3 regions of the Piscibacillus salipiscarius genome follow, and region 3 is predicted to be linked to each of the others. Evidence: riboswitches for the same ligand, from Rfam matches in the RefSeq annotation. Region 3 holds a riboswitch; each other region holds the start of a gene.
What was found. Region 3 has a riboswitch for cyclic di-GMP ahead of ACFSW4_RS09100 (anti-repressor SinI family protein). Riboswitches for the same ligand answer to the same signal wherever they lie in the genome.
Positions count from the first base shown of each region.

Region 1: linked by a shared signal. The riboswitch ahead of ACFSW4_RS12465 (response regulator transcription factor) and the one ahead of ACFSW4_RS09100 (anti-repressor SinI family protein) in region 3 are both predicted to bind cyclic di-GMP.
Region 2: linked by a shared signal. The riboswitch ahead of ACFSW4_RS07090 (DUF192 domain-containing protein) and the one ahead of ACFSW4_RS09100 (anti-repressor SinI family protein) in region 3 are both predicted to bind cyclic di-GMP.

Region 1 covers NZ_JBHUMZ010000044.1:4,900-9,665, forward strand. The annotation lists gene ACFSW4_RS12450 (NUDIX hydrolase) at 11-418, opposite strand; gene ACFSW4_RS12455 (tetraprenyl-beta-curcumene synthase family protein) at 450-1,526, opposite strand; gene ACFSW4_RS12460 (alpha/beta hydrolase) at 1,538-2,329, opposite strand; cyclic di-GMP riboswitch class I at 2,470-2,552, shown strand; gene ACFSW4_RS12465 (response regulator transcription factor) at 2,591-2,962, shown strand; gene ACFSW4_RS12470 (gamma carbonic anhydrase) at 2,981-3,508, shown strand; gene ACFSW4_RS12475 (HAD hydrolase-like protein) at 3,505-4,152, shown strand; gene ACFSW4_RS12480 (hypothetical protein) at 4,209-4,490, opposite strand; gene ACFSW4_RS12485 (hypothetical protein) at 4,568-4,765, opposite strand.
Region 2 covers NZ_JBHUMZ010000019.1:32,767-37,532, forward strand. The annotation lists gene ACFSW4_RS07070 (pilus assembly protein TadG-related protein) at 1-774, opposite strand, end outside; gene ACFSW4_RS07075 (TadE/TadG family type IV pilus assembly protein) at 790-1,173, opposite strand; gene ACFSW4_RS07080 (A24 family peptidase) at 1,175-1,684, opposite strand; gene ACFSW4_RS07085 (Flp family type IVb pilin) at 1,718-1,906, opposite strand; gene ACFSW4_RS07090 (DUF192 domain-containing protein) at 1,922-2,272, opposite strand; cyclic di-GMP riboswitch class I at 2,414-2,503, opposite strand; gene ACFSW4_RS07095 (hypothetical protein) at 2,847-4,247, shown strand; gene ACFSW4_RS07100 (4a-hydroxytetrahydrobiopterin dehydratase) at 4,343-4,576, opposite strand; gene ACFSW4_RS07105 (cupin domain-containing protein) at 4,639-4,766, opposite strand, start outside.
Region 3 covers NZ_JBHUMZ010000021.1:80,502-85,267, forward strand. The annotation lists gene ACFSW4_RS09085 (S8 family peptidase) at 1-485, shown strand, start outside; gene ACFSW4_RS09090 (APC family permease) at 852-2,333, opposite strand; gene ACFSW4_RS09095 (hypothetical protein) at 2,698-3,180, shown strand; cyclic di-GMP riboswitch class I at 3,312-3,394, shown strand; gene ACFSW4_RS09100 (anti-repressor SinI family protein) at 3,412-3,555, shown strand; gene ACFSW4_RS09105 (AI-2E family transporter) at 3,702-4,766, shown strand, end outside.

The DNA of each region.
Region 1 (4,766 bases), on a different contig from region 3:
ATATCCTACCTTATGATTGTAGTAAGTATCTAGCACCTGAAAAGTTAAGTAACCGAGAGATTCCTTCAGGATGATAAGGCATTAACCGATCGCCTTCCTCTAAATCAACCCATTCTACTTTGAGAATATTTTTTTCATTTGGAATGACCTCTGGAGTTTTTATAATTTCCCCTCTAAATGTAAAAAAGTGAACATGGTTTCCATCCATAAACGCCTCATTTATAGCAATGACTTCATGAACCTCAACGTCATAGCCTGTCTCTTCTTTAGCTTCTCTTATGGCTGCATCCGTTAACGTTTCTTCCTTTTCAACAGCCCCGCCTGGCAAGGACCAGGATTTGTTTCTGTTTAATACCATTAAAACTCTATTCGTTTCTTCATCAAATAATAGCGTATATGCAACGTCAACTCGCTTCATTTACACACTCCCCATTCATTGAAACATTTTTTTACTCGCCTAACCCTTTCTTCTTCTTCCACTTTCGATATGCTCGTCCGTTCATAAAAATCATCTGAGCTTTCATCCCGCTATGGCGAAGAAGGTCTTTCCTATTCCGTTCGCCGTCATGAAGCTCATCTGCTTTCAGGTCCGATAAGTATAAGCCGACTAGCCCTGACACAATTAGCTGGTGGAAGTCAGAGTCAGGGAGTTTTTTCGTCGACATCCTGCTGCCATCGATAAAAAATTTTAACCGTTCTATCGTTTTATGTTCGTCTTCATAGTAATGACAGAAATTCAAATCGCCTTCCTGTTCATCTTCATTCTGATCAATGTAGTAATCCAGTAAAATATGTAGCCCTTGCATGTAAGGAAAATAAGCCTTCATAACCTGTCCGCTATAATCGTAACCGTCTAGTGCATATGAAATGATAGAAAAAATGCCAATTGTCGAACCTGTCACAGCAGAAAACTCATTCCACAAAACAAATTCGTGCTCATTCTCTTCATCGTACCAACCTGTGAGCCTCGGCACGCGTTCATCGAGCTTGACGTGTTTATGAACTTGAAGATCGATATACAACTGTGCGAGTCGTCTGACAGCTGGGTAAACACGCTCATAATTCGGGATTTTTTGAACAACCTCCTGACAAGTATCAACTAATGAAGCTAAATAACCACCATCATCCTGATCTTCTCTAAGTTCGTAATAATTCGGATGTTCATTTACAGGTTCATTTAAAATGGCATTGAGCATCGAATCATGTAAACGTCTGAAGTCATCAGGATCCATCGATGTACTGCGGTCGCAAAGGTTGTCTAAATAATCACTGATGGTCTGATAAGCCACAATAAACTTGACCGCTTCTTTCCACCGACTCTTAGCCAAAGTTGCATAGATCGCCCCGCCTTCACAGTGAAAGGTTTTCGTATCAATGCTTGCTTTTGCCTGCTTGTTCAGTTCGTCATTTGGTACGCGTTCGGCAAAATTCTCCCAACGGTTTAAGTTGGTTCGAACTTCGGGAAAGATATGTCTGTAACATGTGAAAAGTAGTTTTGGCAACGTTTTCGGGACATTAACTGACAACGTAAATCCTCCTATACTGAATCTTCATTTAGGTGTTGATCTATAAATGAGATAACGTCTTTTAAAACCAACTCTCTCTCTGGTTCGTTTAAAATCTCGTGGTAAAGTTCTTCATAGATTTTAATAGATTTATCGGAGACATCGATTGAGTTAAACCACTCTTTAACCGCTTCAACATCGACTAAGTGATCATCCCCACCTTGAAGTAGAATCGTTGGAATGTCTGGGTATTTATGAATCTTTTTAAATGCGAGCGCAATAGCCCTTTCAAATTCATGATACCAACGAACGGATACTTTTCTTAAAAACAATGGATCTGACACATCATGGGCTTTATATCCTTCGTTACGTGTTGCCATATCTGATCTAACGCCCGTTTTAAAACGAATAGAAGGAGTTGCGACATTGAGTAATTTTGATGCAAAATAAACGGGTCTAGCTAAACCATTCTTCATCCCTAAAGCTGGTGAGGATAAGATAATACCATTTACATCGGTTTGATGCTGCTGAACCGTACGAATGGCCGTCAACCCGCCCATACTATGACCAAACAAAAAGACTGGAAAGTCATACTTTTTGGCTTCATCAATCCAAGATAAAACGGTTACGATATATTCAGTAAATGATCTGATATGTCCGCGTTTACCTTTGGTCGTCCCTTGACCAGGTAAATCACCAGCTACGACATGAAAACCGAAATGATTAAACCGGTCAAAGAGCCATTCATACCGCCCTGCATGCTCAAACGCACCGTGTACAGCAACAATTACTCCTTTTGGTTGATCAGCGTGTTTTACAATCATCACAACTCCCCCTATTTTCACAAAAATATCATTAATAACATATTAGCATAATTCACTAAAAGAATAACAACTTGATACTTTCAGCAATTTTATGAACAAAACTTGTCGAAATGTGTTCTTTATCCTAAGAATATGGTACTATATTTTAAAGGCAAACCTTATGAAAGTAAGGGACGCAAAGCCACGGGCCTACGGAATCTACTATGGTAGCCGGGTTGCAATCACTTCTAGTGTTTGCAAAATAGAAGGAGTGATTTAAATATGTATAAAATTTTAATCGTGGATGACTCAAAGTTTATCAGACAAAGCATCAAGAAGACTTTACATAATTCGTCAAAATATCAAGTTGTATCAGAAGCTTCGAATGGAATTGAAGCCTTATCCATCTACCGCAAGTTAAAGCCAGATGCGGTGACGTTAGACCTAACCATGGATCGGCTTGATGGTTTTAAAACATTATCATTAATGGTCAAACTGTATCCAAATGCGAAGGTTATCGTTTTTTCATCACTTTCAAGTAAGTTTAGTCAAACGGAATGCTTTAAGTTGGGAGCTAAAGATTTTATTGCGAAACCTAATTTTAATCTACTACCAAATGCACTCGAACAAATATTTGAAGGACAAGCGGTATAACTAAAGGAGGCACACACCATGATCCTTCCTTATAAAGGACAATATCCAAAAATAGACGAAACAGCTTATATCTCAGATGATGTCGTCATTTCTGGTGATGTGACGATTGGAAAATATAGTAGTATTTGGTTCAAAACCGTCATTCGCGGAGATGTGTCGCCTACTTACATCGGCGATCACGTCAATATTCAAGATCAGTCGATGTTACACCAAAGTCCAAACCAACCGCTTATTTTAGAAGATGGCGTATCAGTGGGACACCAAGTGTTACTGCATTCAGCAATCATCAGAAAAAATGCGTTAATCGGGATGGGTACGACGATTTTAGACGGGGCTGAAATTGGCGAAAATGCTTTTATCGGTGCAGGAAGCCTTATCCCACCAGGTAAAAAGATTCCGCCTAATACACTTGCGTTCGGCCGCCCTGCCAAAGTCATTCGTGAGTTAAATGATGAAGATTATCAAGAATTAGAGCGCGTTAGAGAAACTTATATTGAAAAAGGACAAGTCTATAAAAAGCTACAAGACCAAGGAGATACACCATGACTAAAGCTGTCATTTTTGACATGGATGGGACGTTATTTCAAACAGATAAAATTCTAGAGCTTTCATTAGATCATACTTTTAACTTCTTAAGGTCTCAGAATAAATGGGTTAATGAAACGCCAATTGATCAGTACCGTAACATCATGGGCGTTCCATTGCCTAAAGTGTGGGAAACGTTATTACCTGATTTCACTATTCAAGAGCGTGATCAAGTAGATGCTTACTTTCTAGAACGGTTGATTGAGAACATTCAGCACGGTAATGGTGCACTTTATCCTAATGTTGAAGAAATTTTTAAAGAATTAACCGATCAAAACGTTCGAATTTTCATTGCTAGTAATGGTCTAACGAAGTATCTTGCAGCAATTACGAACTATTACCAATTAAACCGATGGGTGTCTGAAGTTTTCAGTATTGAACAAATCGATTCTTTGAACAAAAGTGATTTAGTAAGTAGTATTGTTCAGAAATATGATATCTCGAAAGGTGCCGTAGTAGGTGACCGGTTGTCTGACATTCTAGCTGGGAATGACAATGGGTTAACGTCAATCGGATGCAGGTTCGATTTTGCTAGAGAAGATGAACTATCGAAGGCTGATTATGTGATTGATGATTTAGCGGAAATTAAATACATAGAGATCTGAAGGCGTTTGGGAACTGACCCAATCGCCTTAAATATTTTCAACGAAATGTTTTGTTTCTATAACATCCCACGCGGTCCATTTATATGTTTCATCTGCTCCGTATGATTATCTTGGTCAATTTCTTTAGTATTAGTTTTACTCCTTGCTCTCTTGTTATAATCAGGCTTTAGATTATGCTTCTTATGAAAGCGATCCACAATAAACGATATCACGTATAGACCACCAAAAACGACTAATAGAAACGTCCACAAAGTTAAAGCATTCAATGACGTTAATATAAATAAACAAGCAATAATCACGCATAATGTAATAACCACTGGTACCCAAGTTCTAGGCATACACATTCTCCTAAAGTATATTAATAATTGTTCAAAATACATTAATCTATGTTTCAAGATGCGACCTTCACTTATTTTCATGATTTCATAGACATAGCAAGTCGCATCGCTAGCCGCACAGGAATTGCGGGGTTTTCCATTTGATTGACATCTCCAATAAAAAACATATCCTTTTCTGGATAGTAAAATGCTAGGGAACCTGTTGATCCAGAATGACCGATTAACTCACCTTTTCCCATAAAAAGTGTTGCAAGACCATCTAGTGGAATTTTCATA
Region 2 (4,766 bases), on a different contig from region 3:
TGTTAAATAAAAGTAAGCGAAACCTCTGATTTCTACTTCCTTCATTTGATTTTGGTCATGATTATGAGGTTTGTAAACGGGTATAAGTAACACTCTTGGACAATCTCGCTCATACATGTTGTCACAACTATTAATTAAAATATCTGTTGCGTTCTTCGTTTTACCGGCAATATTACCTGTCTCTGTTTCGACAATATCACCAACTTTTAATTCTTGATCAAAACCGTGAATTAACGTTTGTTCGTAGGTTTTAGCCCCGCCCCCTGCGAGTGCTAAAACACCGAAGTTACCTGTGTCGACTTCTTCTTCATCCACTTTCAAGGTGTATTCTTGCCCATACACAAGTTCAATGGACTCATCAATTCCAAGCGGAGCTGCCCCCATTGCCCGGCCCATTACACCAATTCTCGCTGTAGCTTTAACGTTTATATCTACGTTGTCGATTCCAAATAACTTCATGAACGTAAGCTCTGTTGGTTTCGTTAATCGAACTGTAACACGCTTATCTTTTACTACCACTGTATCTTGTAACGAACTTAGTTCTTCGTGATGTGTCAACGTCTCCTCGACAATTCCTTCTACAACCGTTTCATCTCTTGTCAGCTCTTGTCCTCCCGATAATGCAGCTGCATTTGCCGCCTTCTGGAGATGAGCATGTGTTGAATATAAAAGGCCACCATCGACAACGAGTCCAGTTAGCGCAAGCAATCCTGTAAACGCTAAGGCGACTAATAACGTGGCGCCACCTTTTTCACTTTTCCAAAACTGAAACATTTCGCCGCCTCCTCATCACTCAACCCTAATCGTTGAGTCGGCTGTTAGTTCTATAGAATCTCCAAACACCTCTTCGGCAAATGGTGTAATGGGTTCAACTGGATACGTTAAGGTGACCGTTACATACTCACCAGACTGCCGCTCAGCTTCTGCTGGAGTAACGGTGATCGTAAGTAAATCAGTATCTCCTGTTTCAAAATGCCCCTTCGCAAAATCAATAATTTCTTCATCTGTATAGCCAAAACCGCCAAGTCTGACTGATTCTTGAGCAGTGAAATGGAGGCCCGAATAAGAATACATCATCCTGCCGACATCAAATATGCCGACTAACATTAATATTAACAATGGGATGATCAGAGAAAACTCTACAATAGACTGACCATTTTCATTGCGCAACATATTACATCACCACTCCATTCAATAAGAACGATAAACAAGCGCCACCGACAATTGCGACCCCATATGGAAAAGTTCTTTTCATGGAGTCACGATCTGGCATCAATAATTGAATTCCATATCTCATGCTAGAAAGGGCGTAATAGAGTTTTTTAAAGATTCCTTTTTGAAACAAAATAATTGCAATGCCAATGATTCCTCCAATAAGCGCCATATAAAAAGCCGTAAGTAGCACAAATCCAGGACCTTTTATAGCACCAATAACCGCGAGTAACTTTACATCACCAGCACCCATTCCACCCATCAGATATGGAATTAATAGAAGCCCAAATCCTAAGAAAAAACCTAGGAAAAAGCTTTTCACACCATCAATTCCAAATAACAAAGGTTGCAGGAGGAGAGCAAGGAAGAACGCCGGAAATAATACTTTGTTGTAAATTTTCCTGTGCTTAAGATCAGTGATAAGACAAATAAATAAGACCGTAAATAATAGTAGATTTAATATCCATTCCATTGCTCGGGGCCTCCTTTCCTTTAAATTTAATCATTAGGTAGTAGGTTCTGTTGGCTTTGTTTGGAAGCTAGTAATAACATCATTAAATACTTTCATAATTTCTTCACCAAATGTAACTAATACTCCAACAACTCCAACAGCAATAACACCTAATACTAAGGCATACTCTGCCATACCTTGTCCTTCTTCTTCGCGAATCATATTTAAGAAAAGTTCTTTCATTACAACTCTCTCCTTTTAATTTTTATTTTCTATTTCTAAATAGTGACCGATTTGAATATTGGTACGCGACACGGTACCAGTGGGGAGTTCTAGTACCGAGTGCGCACCTTTTTTCCGTCTTCCGAACTTACCTGGAGGTAGATTTTCGTCGATATCGACTACGACTAAATCTTTCGTTAAATACACAACATCAATGGGGTAACGCATAAAATGTGTGTGTACCGATTGACAGGGTAAAATATGCAACCCGCAACCTGAGGCTAGCTCATCTGTAAACATTAATCCTTTAAGTCTTTTACTAAATGAGTAAGCTGGTCTAATATGACGTGCCACTTCTGCATCTGTACTCAGGTTGCGTAGGATCACGTTTGTCACCTCCATCCAAATTAAATTACCCCGCCATTACCGAATGACGGGGTTCATTGTAAGGTAGGAGCAATGGATGACCTACATAACCGGTCACTTGTTAAATAGGACGCCCATACTGCTAACTTACATCCCTGATCTTTCGGTAGCTGGCTGGCATTGTGCTCAAAATGCACAGAAGCCCCTGTAGCTTTGCGTCACTGGTTTTCACCAGTTTTGCCTTTATCGAGATTAGGTCATTTTAGATTTCTGACTAATCTCTTAACGACATATTAATTCATAACGAGATTCATAGAAATCCGTCAAATAAACTATAAAATTGTCGATTCACTTCCAATTTATGATTGGTCCTAGATTTTATTTGGGACTATATGTTATGTCTTTTTCCAGTCAGAATGTCGTAATTTGTCGAATGATGGTAATTATAGTTATTACATTAGGTCATAATACCTCAGCTTTATTATTACGAAATTTTTTCATTTTTTTGTCGGTTATTTTACAAAATAGTTCAAAAGTATTACTTATAAATGTAAAAAGTGTTATTCTCAGCAACTAATTGAAGTAGGAAGATAGGATGGATTTTGTTAAGATTAGGAGGGATAATGCTTTAAGAAAGCGTGATATCATGAACCGATTATTATTTTATCTATATACAAGCTATGCACTACTATTTATCTTAAATCTATTCATTGCTTGGGATGGGATCTTAACGATTCAAGGGGTTATTGGTGTATTGGCTTTAATCTTTTCTATTAGAGGGGCGAACCGTACCTACCAATCTATTGGAATCGTTTTTTTAATTATTGCTCTTGCTCTCATGGTTACATATGACCTGCCATTTCAAGATCTAGCAACTTATTTTACTTCAATGGCATTACTATTAACATTATTATATTTTATTCCGTTCATTAACCATTACATGATCGTTGGAGGTTATGAACAGTCACTTTTTAATTTACTTCAAAAAAATACACCTAATTTAGGGAAGTTTTATGTAAAGTCATACCTGACAAGTTATACATTAACCTTATTTATTTTTATTTCAACCATTCCATTAGTTTATTCGCTGGTTAAAGAGAAGACTGCGCATTTATCCAGTCAGGTGACCCACCAATTTGCAACGCGAGCTATTTTAAGGCCCTTTGCAGCAGCTAATACGTGGAGTCCTATTGAAGTCTACATCGCAATGGTTGTCGCCTTTACAGGTTCATCTTACTTAATCTTACTGCCCGTTTTATTTGCATTTTCAATCACTATGCTGCTGATTGATGCATCACTCGGCTATATGAAGTTCAAGCACATCACATTTGATGGGCCTGATGAAGACCAAGAAGACCTGCATGTGAATAGACGCCACCTTACATCACTTGCTGGATTTTTGATTTTATTTATTTTAGTAGCAGCGGGAGTGCATTTATTATCGGGGTTAGACTTCTTTGAATCTATTATATTAATTATTATTCCGTACACATTTTTATGGGCATACGCTACTAAAAAACAACGAACATTTATGCGTTATACACAAAAGGTTTGGGGCGATCACATTTGGACGATGCAAAATTTCATGGTGCTCCTGCTTCCAATTGGACTATTTAATGAGATTATTAGCCAAACCCCCATATTAGATGCTGCAATGACATCTTTCGCATGGCTTGAACAAACACCACTTCTGTTATTTATATTTATCCAGTTAAGCTCCATGGTGCTTGCATTCGTCGGGTTCCATCCGCTAGTCACTTTGAGCTTACAAGGGTTATTCGTCACACCATTTTTAGATACGATTAGCCCACTCAGTATCTCAGTTGTGATGATTGTATCCGTCATCGCTAATGATATGACCGGTACATTTAATATTCCTATTACAATGCTCAATCAATACTTTAAACGTAACCCATATCAACTGACGCTTTGGAACATTGGTTACGCCTTAACATTTGGTGGTGTAGGCGTACTCATTGCTTGGCTGCTTTTATGAACTTCACAAAAATAGCCACCAAACGCTTGGTGGCTATTTTTCCTGTTCGTTATACAATTTATCAAAATGGTGAACCATCTCAAAGTCTAGGTCCGTCATCCGCGCATTGACCATGATGAAATTTTAAGTGTAACAACCTTATAGTCAATCGCAATGTTCGGGTGGTGGTTCTTGCCTTCAGCATATTCAGCCACTTTTCGGACAAACTCAATTCCGTTTAAATAATCCTTAAACTTATAGCGGCGGCGAACCCAAATGTCATCTACTAACTTCCAGTCAGGAAGCTGATCGAGTTCTTGCTTGATTTGTTCATCAGTTAACTTTTCCATCATCATCCACCTCCTACTAAGAGTTTTCCCTACTCTATATTATTAAAACTGTCCCGCTATAACTACTGATGAGCATACCTATTGATAAGCTCTTGATCGATCCCTTTTTTCCTACCCTTTTTAGCCAACCATTTCAGTAATAATTTTAATATAAATGGTAATTCAACAACATGAGAATCCTGCATCTCCA
Region 3 (4,766 bases):
ACTTACAATCAGCATATGGTAGTGAAAACGTTGAGTTCCGTGGAACAGCTAAAACAGTTCCAGCTCAGTTATCAAACGTTGTGAACGTTTCTGCTACTGGTCCAGAAGATGTTTTAGCAGAGTATTCTAACTATGGTGCAGGTCAAATTGACATTGCAACTGTAGGTGGAGACACACGTCTATATAACTGGTATGCATCGCAAGGACGTTTAGATGAGTATCTTGCAAATAATATGCACTACTTCGAATTCAACTTAAGTGCAGACAGTGCTTCAAATGATGGTTACTACTTCAGTGTTGGTACATCAATGGCTACGCCTAAAGTATCTGCTGTAGCTGGTCTAATTATTGACCAAAACAATGGTGACTTATCTCCTGCACAAGTGAAGCGTGAATTACTAAATGGTGCAGTTGAAGAAGTCAATGGCCAAGATAAGAAAAAATTCGGTAACGGTCACTTAAACGCATTAAATGCAGTACAATAATTAACACTAAAACGAACTCGCTACTCTTAGCGAGTTCGTTTTTTTTATGTCATAGGTTACACGAACACTTCCCCTCAGAATACGGACAATTCACCCGATCACGCGAACACTTCACCTCTGGATACAGACAGTTCCTACGGTCACGTGAACACTTCTCCCCGGAATGCGGACAATTCACCCGATTTCACGAAAACTTCACCTCTAGATACGGACAGTTCCTACGGCCACGCGAAACAGTTTTTGCTCACTGCGGGCGGATTTTCCCTAACGAGGAGTTAAACTCTCCTCACGGCGGGTTGGTTCCCTCCTTAACATCATTTCCATAAAAAAAGCTGCCCTAAATCTCATTTAGAGCAGCCCCACATATTAATCTTCTTTATCTGTTAATTTAAATTTCTCTTTTCCTAAAATTAAATAAGCTAAATCTTCACGATCATAACTCTGTAAATCTTTTCGCTTAACTAAGTAGAAAATAAAGCCTAGCACAATCCAAATCACTAATGCCCATAACGACTCAGAACCTAGTGCAGCCGGCGAATTCGGATATAGTAATAATATTAAGAAACCAACACTTGATACCATTCCTAAAATAGCGATAAATTTTTTACCTGGTGAAACGATGTGAAGTGTTTCATCAAACTCACTTCCTTGATCATTCCACTTAAGTAAGCTATATGCTGTATAACAAGTATAGAAATAAGCAATGGATACACCTAGAGAAGACATATTAACAATCCAACCTAGTACTTCACGACCAAACCATGGAGCAAGGATTGCAACAATGGCAGCGAAAATAATCGCAAAGTATGGTGTATTATGCTTAGAATGCAATTTAGAAAAGGCGTTCGGTAGCACTTTACCTCTTGCCATAGCGAATAATACACGGCTTGCTGAAATTAAAAATCCGTTTAAGCCTGTGAAGATCCCCATAGATAAAGCGACTACTAAAATAACTAATCCGCCAGTTCCTAATACGTCTTGAACGACAGTACCTGTTCCCCACTGAAGACCTGCAGATGACGTATCCTGCCAAGGAGCTGCGACAGCTGTTGTGATGATCATAAATGAATAGATAATCGCAGCAAATAATAATGCCATCATAATTAACGTTAACGCTTTTCGTGCTGAGAATTTGAACTCTTCTGCAGCTTGTGGTACGTTATCAAACCCGACATAAGCAAATGGTGCAATCGCAACAATGGTTAAGATTGCTGCTAGCGGTGATACTTCTGGGCTAAATACAGGATTCATGTTACTAAATGACGCCCCGCTATTCGTCGTCATAAAGCCTGTTAATGAAAATACTCCCAAGATTAAAATCATAACAAATATAAATTGCATGCGACCAGATAATCCTGATCCTTTAATATTTAGATAAGTGAAAAATGCAACTAATAAAGTAACTATAATAATTTCAGTAAAATAAACATCCCAGCCTGCAACAGTATAAATCTTCATATTTTGAATGAAATCAGGGAAAACGAATTTAAGCATCAATGCAAAAGCTGTCGCGTTTAACGCCACAATACATATGTACCCTAACGTTAAGAACCAACCACTAATATAAGCGTGTACACGGTTTAAGCTTAAAAATGCATAAGCAAATTCCCCGCCTGAAACCGGGTAATTCCTGATCAGCACTCCATAACTGATTGCAATAATAGCCATTAATACAGCGCCAATACTCAATCCTAAAATAACGCCTAATGGCCCAGCACCAGCCATCCAATCAGCAGGTAGTACAAATGACCCCCAACCAATTGATGAACCTAATGCTATGGCCCATACCCAATGTGGTTTGAGTGTCTTACTTAGTTTCTTTCTCTCCAGTCCATTTCCAGAACTCAATTTTAAAACCCCTTTATATTTAGTTTTTTCACAACTATAACCGCTATTTTACCACTACGGTTCATCATATAAAAAACAGGTTTGGACAACTAAAACGCACCATGAAATAGCATTTACGCTCTAATAAGGTCCTCAGTTATTGAGAGGTTACCATAAAACGGTTTTTGCTTCATTTTGTCCAAATCTGTCACATCATTGTTTATTTTCCCCGAAATGTACCGTATAAATCATATTTTTTTTGACGAAGATGAAATAAGAACAAAGGAATTATTGTACAGAGAAAGGCTGACGGCATGACATGCGTAAATTTCTCCTGATTTTAAGTATCTTAATCATTTATTTTGTTATTAATGGTGTCAACACGGTGGATCGTATATTAGACTATAATTTCACTTCTGAGAAACAATCTGAGACGAATCAAGATAAAGAGTCCTATACTTGGACAGACGATGTGTTACCTAGAACCCCAACAAACCAGACAACCCAACCCGATGAAGATGACATTATTAACAAGTATGAAACGAGCTATGAAGAATTAAAACAAGAAACCATAACCGAAGTTGAGCAAATTAAAGAAAACGTACTATCTGAACTTGAAGAAGACCCAAACCCACTCAAGCTTGGAGCAATGGCTATTAAATATGAACAAAAAGCAACGGAACTGGAAAATGATATCGATCAGAAGTTTGAGGAATTATTTGAGGCGTTTGAGCAAGAGCTAGATCGTTATGGGTATTCCAAAGCATCAGTTGTAAAGCTGGAGCGAAAATATAAAAGTACAAAAACAGACCTTAAAAATGAACTTGTAAAAGAAGCAAGTGCTTGGATGGAAGGCAGAAAATTTTAATTTTCGACAAGAAAATACTTTAACATTAAAATTAATTGAAAATTTAGTAAAAAAGTCTCGGAATTTTTAGATGAAAAAGGGGTAACATTTTCCTAGTAAAGCTTATACAATTAAATTAAGATAAAGTCGATGCAGTTTAAAGGCAAACCTTTTGAAAAAAAGGGACGCAAAGCGAGTGGTCTAAGGGGAAACCTAAGACAGCACAGCTGCCTCATCTGTTGGGGGAGGAAAATGGTCACTATGACGCATTACCAAAAAGCTACAGAAAAACAACTGGATCGAGAATGGGTACTACTAATGAAAAAAGCAAAAGAAATGGGTATTAGTAAAAGAGAAATAAGAAAATTCATTGATGTTGAACGACCAAGTATATAACTTACAAACGGCCGTGGACAGTGAGTTCACGGTATCTTTATGTTTAGAGACTATTATTTTGGAAATACTAGAACCATAAATAAGTAGACTAGCAAATTTTACTATATTACAATATGACTATACATTTTAGAGAGTTGGTGAAATACGTGCCTAATGGAAAATGGTTCCGAATCGGTTATGCTGTCATCATCATTATGGTAATCATCTTTCTATCGACAAAGATACAGTTTATCTTCTCCCCCCTATTCGTTTTAGCTCAAACAATTTTTACACCATTAATTATTGCAGGGATTTTATATTATTTAACAAGACCCATTGTCGATGTACTAGATAATAAAATGCCGCGGCCGGTTGCGGTGTTAATTGTATTTTTAACAGGGATTGGTTTATTAGTTGGCTTAGTCATGTTAGTTTATCCTGAACTTCAAAAACAAATTGAAAATTTTGCTGAACAGGTGCCCACATTTATTGATGAAGCCAATCAATTTTTACTATCTGTGCAAAACAGTGAATGGTTTAATCGAATTTCTCCTGACCAACAAGCCATCACCGAATGGTTAAGGAGTTTAGAAACCAACTTAACAGATATTGCTTCTAATTTAGCTGGAAACATCACGACCTATTTAGGTGTCGTTGCTAGTGCCATTATTGTTCTAATTGTTGTACCTTTTGTATTGTTTTATTTACTTAAAGACGGTGAGCGTTTACCAAAGAGAATCATCAGCTTTTTACCGAAGAAATATAAGTATGAAGTAGGCGAGATTCTAGATGAGATGGATGATGCGTTAAGTAATTACATTCAGGGCCAGATTATTGTTAGTTTCTGTGTTGGGATACTGATCTATATTGGCTACTTGATTATCGATTTAAAATTCGCGTTAATTCTAGCATTTATTGCCTTATTTACAAACTTTATTCCATTTATCGGTCCATGGATTGGAACAGCACCAGGCGTTATTGTCGGTTTATTTGAATCACCACTTCAAGCACTGTTAGTAGTCATCGTAGCCGTTGTCGTTCAGCAAATTGAAAGTAATTTAATATCACCACAAGTCATGGGTAAAAAATTAAACGTCCACCCTATTACGATTATTTTCTTACTATTATTTGCTGGTAAATTCGGCGGAGTTGTAGCAATGATTATCGCGGTACCAACTTATGCAGTCGGTAAAGTTATTGTCAGTCACATTTACCGCATTATTAAACTACGA